2 regions of the Priestia sp. 179-F W1.4 NHS genome follow, and region 2 is predicted to be linked to the other one. Evidence: a T-box and tRNA genes for the amino acid it is inferred to sense, from the RefSeq annotation. Region 2 holds a T-box; the other holds one or more tRNA genes.
What was found. The T-box of region 2 lies ahead of ACH0CI_RS01120 (valine--tRNA ligase). A T-box ahead of a tRNA ligase gene usually reads a tRNA of that ligase, here a tRNA-Val.
Positions count from the first base shown of each region.

Region 1: it has a tRNA-Val gene. The T-box ahead of ACH0CI_RS01120 (valine--tRNA ligase) is inferred to sense a tRNA for this amino acid. The anticodon was not compared.

Region 1 covers NZ_JBIQFF010000006.1:140,179-147,560, reverse strand. Annotated here, with positions in the region: gene ACH0CI_RS22705 (TetR/AcrR family transcriptional regulator) at 1-534, opposite strand, end outside; gene ACH0CI_RS22700 (MBL fold metallo-hydrolase) at 539-1,261, opposite strand; gene ACH0CI_RS22695 (YflT domain-containing protein) at 1,534-1,872, opposite strand; gene ACH0CI_RS22690 (amino acid permease) at 2,319-3,710, shown strand; gene ACH0CI_RS22685 (copper homeostasis protein CutC) at 3,962-4,591, opposite strand; gene ACH0CI_RS22680 (DEAD/DEAH box helicase) at 4,656-6,101, opposite strand; tRNA gene ACH0CI_RS22675 (tRNA-Val) at 6,270-6,341, opposite strand; gene ACH0CI_RS22670 (DsbA family protein) at 6,472-6,654, shown strand; gene ACH0CI_RS22665 (arylamine N-acetyltransferase family protein) at 6,675-7,382, shown strand, end outside.
Region 2 covers NZ_JBIQFF010000001.1:229,238-236,619, reverse strand. Annotated here, with positions in the region: gene ACH0CI_RS01135 (ATP synthase subunit B family protein) at 1-172, opposite strand, end outside; gene ACH0CI_RS01130 (DUF420 domain-containing protein) at 358-915, opposite strand; gene ACH0CI_RS01125 (bifunctional folylpolyglutamate synthase/dihydrofolate synthase) at 1,072-2,370, opposite strand; gene ACH0CI_RS01120 (valine--tRNA ligase) at 2,467-5,109, opposite strand; T-box leader at 5,192-5,436, opposite strand; gene ACH0CI_RS01115 (hypothetical protein) at 5,667-5,864, shown strand; gene ysxE (spore coat protein YsxE) at 5,876-6,925, opposite strand; gene spoVID (stage VI sporulation protein D) at 7,003-7,382, opposite strand, start outside.

The sequences.
Region 1 (7,382 bases), on a different contig from region 2:
AATTAAAAAATCTAGTGTCTCATCAGTACTCAACGGCATGTCAAATCCCCCTTTTTGCTCCAAAGAAGAAAACCCATGTAAAATGCTGCGGAGACTTCTAACAGCATGGAGGGCTTCATTTTCCGGAAGGTGATACGGTTTTAACACCTCCAGCACTAAAAACACGATGTTATCAGATGCTTTTTGTACTTCTTCATCCTGTATCCTTGGTGCTACCGTTGCCGTTGCTTCGTATATTCCGGGAGACTTTCTTACAAATGAAACATAAGATTTACTTAGCTGATAAACAGCGTCTTCTGCAGAAGCATGTTCAACAGCACTTTTTAGAAGATAGTGTAGCTGCTGCAGTCCGCTTAAAGCCATTTCTTTGCGCAGCTCTTCTAACCCTTTTATATGGTTATACAAAGACGGAGGGCGAACATCTAATTCCTTGGCTAATGAAGCAATTGTAACAGCATAAAACCCTTCACGATTGGCCAAATTTTCACCTGTTTGAATAACCTTTTTGAAATCTAGTCCTTGTCGTGGCGACATCCCTTCATCTCCTCTTTTCTATTTTTACTTTTGCTTGTTGTATTGCTTTTCCCATCAATTTTAGCGGTTGAGAAAGCATTCTTCCGTGTCCAACAGCAAGAAGTGACGGGTTTAATTCATATAGCTTTTCTGCACTTTTAAGCGCTAGCTCTTTGCTCCATGTTCCAAAGGCAGGAAACGGAAACAGCGGTTTTAACTGACCTGATACGGCAACTCCTCCCCGCACTTGGAAAGAATCTCCCGCAATTAATGCGTTTGTTCTCTGGTCTAAAAAAGACATAGACCCAGGTGTATGTCCAGGTGTAAAAATAGGAGCAAGTGAGCCTATATAAGACTCTTCTTCGATGAAATGATCAATTTTAGTTGAAATCTTTCCTAGTTTTGGTATTCCTCCACGGATTGGGTTTTGAGGTTCTTCAGAATTTAGTGTGAAGTCTCCTGAAAATAATCGATAATCTCTTTGCGACATATAAACAGAAGCATTCGGCAAACTTTTCTTCAAATTATCAATCGCTCCGATGTGATCTTCATGAGTATGAGTAAAAACAATTCGAGTAATCGGTTTTCCAATTTGATCTGCAGCTTTCAAAATACCTGACGCGCTGTAAGGAAGAGCCGCATCAATTAACGTAAGACTGTCTTTCTCTTCGACTAAATAACAATTCACTGGAAAAAATCGAGGCAAAAACGTCAATTGATACAACATTTTCTCACGAACTATTCTCATTTCCTCATCCCCTATTATCAAAATAAAAACTAATGGTATTAGTTTTTATTTTAACTAATGTCATTAGTTTTATCAATCATATATTGGGAAAAACAAAAAAGAGTGTGAGACATAACGAAATAGAGTGAATTTAAAGACGAACAAATGGAATAAAGGAGCTCGTATAGATCACTTGTTACACCGTCCCCACAAAAAAATCCGAACGCGGCTGATTCTTGATAGAGAATCAACCGCGTTCGGATCTTACTTTAACTAAACTACTTTTGCCCTAATTAAACATCTTTTCTTTCTCCCGTAGCAGCCACTACAATCGCACTGCCTTTCTTTAACTCTTCTTCATATTTTTTAGTTTCGTCTTTTGATAAGCCTAGCGAAGCCATTTTTGTTCGAAGCTCATCTTCTCTTGTTAAAAATAAACTCGCTGCTGAATGTAAAGGACCTTCTTCAGACAGTCGAATAATATTTGTATCCGTTACTTCAGTTAAATTTTTAGAATTTTCCTTGTCATAGGTAAACACGTATACTTCATTTTTCTCAAAACCTTTATCTGCAAATTGATTAACTGCTTCGTTAATATTCGCTCCGTTTTCTACTACTTCAACATGTTTCATTATTTATAACCTCCTGTTTCTATCGCACATCTTTCTTTTATACTTAGCAAAAGAATGAACTTCTTACTACTATATATACCCGTTTTCAGAAAGGAAAACCCGCATTTAGCGCTTTACGGAGAGTTTGAATATCATTCCATATTATCCTTTAATCGGATGTACATCTCTTTTGATTAACGTATCTAAAACAATCATTCAGCTTATTTTCAGCTACCATTCATAAAAAATTCATCTGCATTGCTTATTATAATAAAGATAAAAGGCGCTAATCAGGTACTTTCTACGCATAATGAATGTCTGTGTCACAGTAAACCGGATATGAATGCAACCATTCATATCCGGTTTTTTATATGAAAGAACTTCTAACAACATCCTGTCCTTGCACCTTATAACATACTATAATTCTCCGTATTAACTAAAAATTCAGGTTATATAGGGGGTTACAAATGAACAGCCATCCACAGCCACAGTTAAAAAAAGAGTTAAAGATCCGGCATATCACCATGATTTCTCTTGGAGGAATTATTGGCGCTGGATTGTTTATTGGAAGCGGATCACTCATTAACACCGCTGGACCCGGCTCTATTTTTTCGTACGCATTTGCTGGTTTACTCGTTATTTTAGTCATGCGAATGCTTGGAGAAATGTCTACTGCAAATCCTTCCAGCGGTTCGTTTTCCACTTATGCAAAAGAGGCATTAGGCCCTTGGGCCGGCTACACAATTGGCTGGCTCTACTGGTTTTTCTGGGTTATCGTTATTGCTGTTGAAGCCATTGCAGGTGCAAATATTATTCAATACTGGTTCCCGTCTTTACCGTCTTGGGGAGTTAGTCTGACTCTTACTTTTTTATTAACGATGACCAATCTGTACTCTGTTAAATCTTTCGGAGAATTTGAATATTGGTTTTCTCTCATTAAAGTTGTCAGTATCGTTCTTTTTTTACTTTTAGGTATTGCTATTATTTGTGGACTCATTCCAGGAATTGATTCTCCCGGCACTTCCAATCTTTTGCATAAAGGCGGCTTTTTACCGAATGGAATTAGCTCTGTATTTTTAGGAATCGCCCTTGTCATGTTCTCCTTTATGGGAACAGAAATTGTTGCAACCGCGGCAGGTGAATCTTCTCAACCTGAAAAAGCCATTACCATTGCGACCAATACCGTTATTTATCGTATTTTGTTTTTCTATTTAGGATCTATTTTTATTTTAGTAACCGTTCTTCCGTGGAATTCATCAAGCCTAATGAAAAGCCCATTTGTCTCTATTCTTGAATTAGTAAACATACCGGCCGCCGCTCAAATTATGAACTTTATTATTTTAACAGCTGTCCTTTCTTGTCTGAATTCTGGTTTGTATACAAGCTCTCGTATGCTGTTTTCCATGTCTCAAAATGGTAATGCGCCAAAAAGCTTTTCAAAATTAAATAAAAAAGGCGTACCGGTTAGCGCGATATTAGCATGTACAGTTATTTCGTACATCAGCGTCATCTTTAACTATATTTCGCCAGATAAAATCTTTTTGTTCTTAGTGAATGCATCAGGCGGCGTAGCCCTTCTTGTGTACCTCGTTATTGCATTTTCACAAATTAAAATGAGAAAAAAATATGAAAAAGAAAACCCTGAAGCATTAAAAATTAAAATGTGGTTGTTTCCTTACTTAACTTACGCTACAATCCTTGCCATCACTAGTATCTTTATTGCCATGGCATTTATTGATTCATTGCGTTCACAGTTCTTTTTAACTCTTTTAATTGCTGTACTCGTCGTAGGTTCGTTTTTCTTTCAGCGTACCAAAATGACGAGCGGCTTAGCAGCAAAAGAAAACACATCAAAATAAAAGAGGTTGAGACATAACGAAATGAATCCAACCTAAAGATGAACAAGGGAGATAGATGAGCTAGACTGCTTATGACACCGCAGTTGATTTCCATGCAAAGCTTCGCTTTGCCCTCCAATCACCTGCTAGAAGGAACCAAACACATAAAACTATATTTACCATCACAAAAAAACGAACCACCAATCAAACATGTTGATTAGTGGTTCGTTTTTCACTTTGACTAACATACTTTTGTCCCAGCCTCTTTTTATTTAATCCCATAAATCTCCTACAATTTTTGTTCCGTGTAATTCAGTCGCCTGTGTGTCTTTTATAACCCAATCTGCGTTGCCTTCATGAATTCCTCCGCCGGGCAAAATAATAAGACGGTCATTGGCGTATGTGATCAGTTCTCGGATCACCTGCAAGTTTTGCAAAGCAGACCCTTTCCCACCTTTGGTCAAAATGCGGTCTGCTCCCATTTCACTAAGTATATCAATGGCTTTGTATTTATCATTAATCTCATCAAATGCCATATGAAACGTAACGCTTAAAGGACGAGCTTCTGCTATTAATTCCTTAGTGCGTCCGTGATCGATTTCATTTTTTTCTGTCAATATGCCGAATACTACTCCGTTTACTCCAAGGTCTTTACATGCTTTAACGTCTTTTTTCATAATTTGAAATTCTGCTTCCGAATATACAAAGTTCCCGCTTCTTGGGCGAATAATCACGTTGATATCTGTATCAAGATGTTCACTTGCATGTTGAATGGTGCCGTAACTTGGCGTAGTGCCTCCTTGACTGAGATTGTCACATAATTCAATGCGGTCTGCTCCTAGCTTTTCCGCTTTTTTTGCCTGCTCATACCCTTCTACACACGCTTCTTTTATGTACTTCATACTCTCAACTCCTTTATTGGCTGTATAAATAAAGCCCATCTTTAAAAAGATGGACTTCCCTTTATTATTTAATCGCTTTATGAACTTTTAATTTCTTTCCTTTAATTGTTTTGTTTTTCATTGCTTGCAACACTTTGGGACCTTTTCCATTCAGAATCTCTACATACGAGACATTTTCTTGAATCGTAATAATTCCAATATCGTCTGCGGTTACTCCGTCTAATTTTGCGATTGTTCCTACAAAATCGACCGCTCGAATTTTCTTTTTCTTTCCTCCGTTAAAATACAGCTTCATAATGTCTTTATTTAATGACTCGCTTTTATCTTTTTTAACTTCTGGACGCTCATTAATTTTTTCATTAAAAGCGAATGCTGCCTGCTGTACTTCTTCTTTAGAAGGAGGAGTAGATACTGGAATCGAAAAACCAATATATTCTTCAATTTCCGATAGCATTCTCTCTTCATAAGGCGTTACAAATGTGATAGCCTTCCCTTTTTTACCGGCACGTCCCGTTCTTCCCGTACGGTGAACGTAGCTTTCTTTTTCCAACGGAAGGTCATAGTTAATAACGTGCGTGATATTATCAATATCAATTCCTCTCGCAGCTACATCTGTTGCTACTAAATAGCGGAATTTCCCTTTTTTGAAATCATTCATAACCTCAAAACGGTCTTCTTGCACCATTGCCCCGTGAATTTTATCACAAGGATATCCAAGATCATCTAAATCATCTAACAGCGTATTTACCTGCTCTTGCGTGCGGCAAAAAATGATGCAGCTGTCCGGATTTTCTACTGTAATTACGTCTTTCAGCAGTTCGAATTTACGTTCATTTTGTACTGTTATAACAGAATGGTCAATCGTGCTTGTTGTTAATCCGTTCGCTTTGATTTCAACATCAACCGGCTTCTTCATATATTTGCGAGACAGTTCTTCAATATCTTCCGGAAGCGTAGCCGAGAAAAGCATCGTTACACGCTCACTAGGAAGATGTTGAATAATCGCTTCCACTTGGTCAATAAAACCCATATTTAGCATTTCATCTGCCTCATCAATAACCAAATAACGAATTTTCTCTAATGCCAGCGTTTCTTTTTCTATATGATCAAGCACTCGTCCAGGCGTACCTACAACAATATGTGTTTTTTGCTTTAATTCTACTTTTTGCTTGGCAAACGGTGATTTTCCGTAAACAGCTGCTGCTTTAATTCGCTTAAAACGGCCGATATTTGTAATATCTTCTTTTACCTGCGCAGCCAGCTCTCGTGTAGGTGTTAACACTAAGGCTTGGGGCTTATTTTCTTCCCAGTTAACTAATTCACACAGTGGAATGCCGAAGGAAGCCGTTTTTCCACTTCCTGTTTGAGACTTCACGACCACATCTCTTTCTTCTAGCGCAATGGGAAGCACCTTGCTTTGTACTTCCGTAGGATGATTGTATTGCAGGCTAGAAAGCGCCTTAGCTACCTTGTCACTAAGACCATATTGACTAAAACTTCTTTGATTCATTTTGTACCCTCATTTATTTTAAATTAGTGATTATCTTTATCATGACCTGATGCACTATGTTTCATTATACTTTAATTCTTCTATGCGCGCTCAAGATTTAATATAGCATTGGTTTGTTAAGCCAAAGAGAAAAGCCGCTCTCTTATTAATAAGAAAACGGCTTTGGTATGAGCGATGAGGGATTCGAACCCCCGACCCCATCCCTGTCAAGGATGTATTCTCCCACTGAACTAATCGCTCGTGATATGTATTGACTATATTATAGAAAGAGTTATCCAATTTTGTCAACTATTTTTCCACAGTCCCCAAGTTGGAAGAACCGTCTTTACTTTTGATAAACTAAAAACATGCCATAAAGGAACATGACGGGATGAAAGCACACGCTGAATTTTATTTTGATTTTGTCTGTCCACTATGTTTTCTAGCCACTAATCCTTTAAAAGAAGTCAGTAAAGAACAAAAAGCTGAGATTGAAAGAATTTGCTTCCAAAGAACCATTGAAAAAACGCTGTTACATGAATATTCTGCTAAGCTTAAAGACAAAGAGAAATGATTCACTAAGAGGTGTATTTGATGAATATTAATTATTATTTTAGTCGGTTTTTAGCTAAGAAACCGGATAGTCCAACGTATGAAAACTTAGCTGCTTTACAGAACAAGCATATGCTTCATGTTCCGTTTGAGAACTTAGACGTTTTGTCTCAAACTCCTATTATCATTGATTTAGAACGGATCTTTCAAAAAGTAATTGTAAATTTGCGCGGAGGATTTTGCTACGAATTAAACGGTTTATTTGGCTGGCTGTTAAAAGAAAGCGGTTATGAAGTCTCGTACGTTTCAGCTACCGTCAAAAAACCCGATGGCACGTGGACCATTGAAGGAAGTCACGCTACAAACCTTGTGACGGTTGAAAATCAGTCTTACATCGTAGACGTTGGATTTGGAGATTCTGTTCGCAAGCCAATGCCTTTAAATGGCGAAGTAGTAAGAGATGTAAGCGGCTCTTATCGTATGACAAACGTTGCTGAGCATATGTATGATTTGCAGCGATGGGAAGATGATGTATGGAAAACGCTGTACCGTGTGTCTACGCTTCCTAAGAAACTGACAGACTTTACTCCCATGTGTGAGTTCAATCAAACGTCAGCTGATTCTCCGTTTGTACACAAACGCCTTGTTACGATCGCAACACCTACAGGGCGAATTACCCTCTCTGGTGAAACACTAACTGTAACAGACAGCGGAAAAAAGACGAAAAGAAACGTTTCAGAAGAAGAAGTT
Region 2 (7,382 bases):
GGGTATAGAATACTAACTGTAGATTTTCTTTTGAATGGGGCAATGTATCTTTTCCTTTTAAATAGCTGCCAATAAACGGTATGAGAAAAGCTGATAAAAGACCTATTACGATAACCAGTATGATCACTTGCGTGAGAGAAAGTCCTTTATTCTCTTTTGACAGTTTATCCATTTCCACACCTCTCTTTTATTGATTAGTATCAAACAGCTCCTTCATTAATAAACTGAATCTTAATACCCATAAAAGTCATATTCTGTATGCCTCCTTCCTTAAAACACACCTTTTATAGGTAATAAGGATTATACCACTAAAAAACAAAAACAGCATAAAAAAACGTCTGCAAAAGCAGACGTTTTTTAATAGTAAGGAGCCATAAATAAGTAGACAATTACACCTGTAAGGCTTACATAAAGCCAGATTGGCATTGTCCATCGCACAATTTTTTTATGTTTTTCAACTTGCATTGTCCAGCCCCACACAAGTGCAAACAGTGCCAGCGGAACGATAATCGCTGCTAAGAAACTGTGTGTGATCAAAATAAAGAAGTAAATGGGACGAACAATTCCTTCTCCACCAAACGTAGCTGTTTCGGTTGAGATATAGTGGAACGTTAAATATGAAACTAAAAAGAGCAGTGTAGAAGTGAATGCCGCTAAGATAAACCCTCTATGAGCATTGATGTTTTTTCTAAAGATTGAAATCAACGCTGCCACTAAAAAAATAAACGTAAAACTATTCAAAATAGCATTTAACCGTGGAAAGATAGTCAAATCAAAACTTACTTTTCCTTGATAGCCAATATTCGAAAAGAATAGCAGTAAGATAATAACATTCGCTATCACTGAAAAGGTAAGAATAATACCGGTAAAGTTTTTATTACTTTTCGGTACAATTTTTTCATTATTCTTACTCATGTTAACAATCTCCTTATTTAGTGATGTACATGTTTATTATATATCACTTACCTAGGGGGTGAAAGTGACAATACTTTGAACTTAGTGCTTCCTTATTATTTGTATCCCTTTCTTATATTATGTTAAAAGCAGCAAGAGTTCACTTGCTGCTTCTGCTCATTTGAGAAGAAAGGCCCGCACTTCTGATATAAAATACAGAGACCCTGTAATCACGACCATGTCTTGTTCACCTGTCGCCTTTTCCTTTACGTAAGCAATTGCTTTTTTCCACTCCTCGTCCATATGCTTATTATGATGAGTACTCATCTCATAAAGCTCCCCAGCTGCGCGAGCACGAGGAAAGTCAAACGACGTAAATGTAATGCTTGCAGCGATTGTTTCAAGTTCTTGGACCATTCGATCAGCGCTTTTATCATTTAAGCAGCTGAAGATTAAATGAATGTTTCGATCTTCATAATGAAGGCGTAAAGTAGATAACAAGCTATCAATGCCTTCTGCATTATGAGCCCCGTCAATAATCGTTAAAGGATGCTCATTTACTATCTCAAAGCGGCCGTTCCACTTTGTATGCTGAATCCCTTTTATCATTTGCTCATTGGAGATAGAAAGCTTTTTCTTTTCTTTTAAATAACAAACGGCCATCACAGCCAAAGCTGCATTTTTAACTTGATGATAGCCAAGCATATTTAATTGCAAGTGTTCAAATGTACCATACGGCGTTTTTAACGTAAAGCCTTCTCCATTTGCTAAGGGCCCATAGTTTTCAATTTTAAATTCTTTTCCTAACACAAATAACGAAGCCTGCTTCAAATTTGCCTCTTCTGTAATGACGTCAAGCGCCTTTACTTGCTCTGCACCAGTAATAATAGGGACTTCTTTTTTAATAATCCCCGCTTTTTCTGCTGCAATTTCTTCTACCGTATCACCTAGTATCGCCATGTGATCAAATCCAATGTTTGTAATAATACTCACCATAGGATTCACAACGTTTGTTGAATCATATCGTCCCCCAAGACCTGTTTCAAACACAACATAGTCAACTGAATCATGATAGCCGAAATAAAGAAAAGCCATGATTGTAATCACTTCAAATTCCGTTGCTGACCCTAAGTCCGTATGTTCTAGTCGCTCCACTACAGGCTTTACTTCCTGAACAAGAGCGGTCATTGCTTCATTTGAAATAGGCTGTCCATTCACGCTAATCCGCTCATTAAATGTTTCGATATAAGGGGAAGTAAACGTTCCAACTTTATACCCTGCTTCTTCTAACATATTTCGCAAATACGAAACAGTAGAACCTTTACCATTCGTCCCAGCAACGTGAATAGCATTTATATTTTGCTGCGGAAAATCAAGCTGCTCTAGCATCCATTCCATTCGTTCTAACCCCGGCTTGATTCCAAAGCGAAGTCTGTTATGAATCCAATCAAGCGCTTCTTCATATGTCGTTATCATCTTTTATTCACCTTTCTTTTCCATCGCTATTATTATGTAAAGAAAAAGCGTCGCTATACAAGCCACGCTTTTTCTGTTAGTTTATTAACCCATTGATTATCCGCGTAATTCAGCAATACGAGACTGAACAGCTTCACGTTTTTCAACGTAATCTTGCTCTTTTGCACGCTCTTCTTCTACTACTTTAGCAGGCGCTTTTGCAATAAAGCCTTGGTTGTTTAATTTCTTTTGTACACGTTCTACTTCTTTGTTTAACTTATCGTATTCTTTTTCTAAACGGGCGATTTCTTCTTCGATATTAATTAAACCTTCAAGAGGTAAAATTAATTCTGCGCCTGTTACAACAGCAGTCATCGCTTTTTCATCTAATGAAACATCGGTTGAAATCACAAGCTCACTTGGATTACAGAAACGTTCTACATACGCACGATTCTTTTCAAGCTGACTTTGAATATTTTCATCTTTAGCTTTAATAAATAATTTTACTTGTTTGCTCATCGGCGTGTTCACTTCAGCACGAATGTTACGAACAGCACGGATAATATCTACAAGTAAACGCATATCGTTAGCAGCTTCTTTATCCGAAAGCTCAGCGCGTACTTCCGGCCATTTAGCTACTGTAATTGATTCACCTTCATGCGGCAAGCTTTGCCAAATTTCTTCAGTAATAAACGGCATGAATGGATGTAAAAGTCGCATTGTGTTATCAAGTACATAAGCTAAAATTGAGCGAGTGGTCTTTTTAGCTGCTTCATCTTCTCCGTAAAGAGGAAGTTTAGCCATTTCAATGTACCAATCGCAGAAGTCATCCCAAATAAAGTTATAAAGAATGCGTCCAACTTCACCAAATTCATATTTGTCAGCTAATTTTGTTACGTGCTCAATCGTTTCATTTAAGCGCGTTAAAATCCATTTATCCGCAACTGACTTTTCGCCTGATAAATCAAGCTCTTCAAATGTGATGCCGTCCATGTTCATTAATGCAAAACGAGAAGCATTCCAAATTTTATTTGCAAAGTTCCACGTCGCTTCGACTTTTTCAAAGCTGAAGCGTAAATCTTGTCCCGGTGAGCTTCCTGTAGATAAGAAATAGCGAAGAGAATCTGCACCGTATTTCTCGATTACTTCCATTGGATCTACGCCGTTACCAAGTGATTTACTCATCTTACGACCTTCAGCATCTCGTACAAGACCGTGAATAAGTACATCGTCAAACGGACGTTTACCCGTAAATTCAAGACCTTGGAAAATCATACGAGATACCCAGAAGAAAATAATGTCGTAGCCCGTTACAAGCACATTTGTTGGGTAGTAGCGTTTGAAATCAGCTGCATCCACATCCGGCCAGCCCATTGTTGAGAACGGCCATAGCGCTGAACTGAACCATGTGTCTAATACATCTGAATCCTGTTCCCAGTTTTCGATATCTGCTGGAGCCTCATGATCTACGTATACTTCTCCAGTTTCTTTATGATACCAAGCTGGAATGCGATGTCCCCACCAAAGCTGACGCGAAATACACCAGTCGCGAATATTTTCCATCCAGTGTAAGTATGTCTTTTCAAAACGATCAGGCACAAAGTTTACTTTTTCTTCTTGTTTTTGAAGATCTACTGCTTTATCTGCTAACGGCTGCATTTTTACAAACCACTGAGTTGATAAATAAGGTTCAACAACGGCACCGCTTCGTTCACTGTGACCTACTGAATGCATGTGGTCTTCAATGTTGAACAATACGCCGTCTTCTTGAAGGTCTTTAACAATTTGCTTACGGCAAGCAAAACGATCCATTCCTTCATATTTACCTGCTTTGTCATTCATCGTGCCGTCTTGATTCATCACTAAAATACGCTCTAAATTATGACGGTTTCCAATTTCAAAATCGTTCGGGTCATGAGCAGGCGTAATTTTTACCGCACCAGAACCGAATTCCATATCTACATAATCATCGCCTACGATTGGAATTTCACGACCTACAATCGGAAGGACAACCTTTTTGCCGATTAAGTGCTTATAGCGATCATCTTCAGGGTGAACAGCTACAGCCGTATCTCCTAGCATTGTTTCAGGACGAGTTGTTGCGATTTCAATATGTCCAGAACCATCTGCCAACGGATAGCGCATATGATAAAACGCACCTTGTACATCTTTGTAAATAACCTCGATGTCTGAAAGAGCTGTTTTTGTAGCTGGATCCCAGTTAATAATATATTCTCCGCGATAGATTAACCCTTTTTTGTAAAGCGTTACGAATACTTCGCGCACTGCTTTAGAAAGACCTTCATCAAGCGTGAAGCGCTCGCGTGAATAGTCCAAGCCAAGTCCTAGCTTCGACCACTGCTGGCGAATAAAGCTTGCATATTCTTCTTTCCATTTCCACGTTTCAGCTACAAAGTTTTCGCGGCCTAAATCGTAGCGGCTTTTCCCTTCGCTGCGAAGCTTTTCTTCTACTTTTGCCTGCGTTGCAATCCCCGCATGGTCCATGCCGGGAAGCCATAGAACGTCATAGCCTTGCATGCGCTTCATACGCGTTAAAATATCTTGTAACGTTGTATCCCAAGCGTGGCCTAAATGCAGCTTGCCCGTTACGTTTGGGGGTGGAATTACAATTGTATATGGCTCTTTTTCAGGGTCATTTGTTGCTTCAAAAAACTTCCCGTCTAACCAATACTGATAACGATTTTCTTCAACGGTTTTTGGATCATACTTCGTTGGAAGAGTCACTTCTTTTTCAGACATAATGTATACCTCCATAATATAAAGTTTCAGTCTTTAGAAACTGTGTAAACCTTTTATAAACATAAAAAAACTCCTTTCCTAATAAAAGGACGAAAGGAGTTGATTTCGCGGTACCACCTTTTTTTATAGACGTATCCCGTTTGATAAGCCTATACACTTCATTTCATAACGGTTGATTAACCGGCTTTTTCTACTGAGCTATGCAGCTGTTCAAAAAAGCTACTCACAGGCGACATTCCGAGTGCACATTCTTAAGAAATCTCACAGCAGCTGATTTCTCTCTCTGAAAGACGAACATCCCGTACTCTTCCTATTCACTGTATTTATGTATGAATTTCTCTTAATTATACTATATGAAAAAATGTTGAATCGTCAATAATCTTCTCCATTTTTTTATGATTATATTCATAATTTTTTTGTTCTGCTCTTTATTTTTTCATTCACTCGCTAATTTTGGAAATAAAATGAAAAGTCCGCTCAAAAAAATGGCACCATTTCTTTCTTTTTTCATATACTTACTTTAACCTGGGCACGTGGATTGAAAGGGGCATGTACAAATGAAGAAACGAATAAATGTAAATTCGTATCAGCTGCAGCGGTGGCTCAAAACAGCAGGAGCGGCTTGTGGACAGTTTATTGTTCCTTTAACAATTTTTCAAGGTATACGTACACTATTCTTCCCCACAACCTTTGATGTACTGTTGTTGGCACTTCTTGCCATACTAGCGGTTGCTTTATATTCGGACTGGATTTAAAAACCCAAGCGCTATTCGTTCGCTTGGGCTTGTGCAGCTGCTTCCGCTGCCATTTTTTTTTGCTGATCTACTTCAAATATTTTAATATTGAGCTGTTCAATGTTTTTCGTCAGCCAGTATGCTCGAATAAATGACTGCATATGTTCAAGCTCCGTTTTACTTTCTTTATGCTGCCTATATTGAACGATACACTGATACAAGGGTTCTGGAAACGCTAAATAACTGTGCAAAAGCAGTCTTTCCTCTTCTCTGAGAGCAAAATGTTTTTCATACGTACTAAACCACTCATAGCTGTCATAGGTAGTTACTGGGTACGTGCGAAGAGTACGGAAATAAAATGAGACCAAATCATAAATCGGTGAAGCATCTTTTGCATGTTCAAAGTTAATAAAAAAACCATTTCCCCGTTCGTCATAGATAAAATGTTTAGCCGATAGCTTTCCATGAGACGTAACCAGCCGGATCTTTTCCTTTTCTTCCATTTCATCGTTCCACTGATCGAGCTTTCCAAAACCAAACTCAAGCGCTCTTGTCATTTCATAATAAAATGTACAGTAATGCAATTCAAACGGGGACATATACACTTTCTTCTCGCATTCTACTACGTACTGCTTCAGCTCTTCCTGACGTTTTTCCCACGTTTCTTTCATCGATGTATAATGATTTTCTATATCTTCTTTTTTTACTTCTACTTCCTGCGCCGAAGCACCGTGAAGCTTAGCAAGCTCTTGAAATAATTTATGATATCGAATATCACGCTCTTCGGTTGGGTTATTTGGGAGCCACGGCATTAAGTAATACGAGCCGCCTTCATCTGAAACAATGGGCTGAGAACGCTTCGTTTGATAAATAGGGACAAAGCCCATCCACCCTTTTTGATACACGTTCTGCAGCTTTTGAATGAAGTTCTGATTTCGCTCTTGATGATTCGCCATTTCTTTAAGCGCAAATACGCCAGTTTTTGTATAGACTTTTTTTACTTTTCCGTAGTCTTCGATAAAGTCAACATCTAAGTCATATTCTTTTAACAATACTTTGTAGTCTGCTACTGTCCGCTGCATCTATATTCTCCTTCCTCGTAAAAAATAAAGAAAACAGTTAAGACATTATATGCGTCAAAACTGTTTTCTTTCCGACTTTAACGAACGGGAATATTTAAGATGCTTCCTTCTTCCAGCTCATATTCATCTCCTAAATTATTCACTCGTAAAATGTTTTGTACATTCGTATTATAGCGGTTTGCTATCGTATCAAGCGAATCTCCGTCTTGAACAATACAAAGCTTCCACGTTGAAAAAGCTTCTTCTTCCCGAGAAAAGAGCTTTGTTAAATAAAGGGCATTTTCATTTCGGCCGCTTTCATTTTCTTCTTTCCGAAATTCAACAATAATCTTTTCCTTTTCTTGCTCAGCCTCTTGTTGAATGTCAGCATACGTATTTAATTCACTAGCTTGCGATTCTTCGAAGCTTTCTTGCTCTTGACGAAGCTGAAAGAGCTCAATCACGTTGTCTTCTCTTT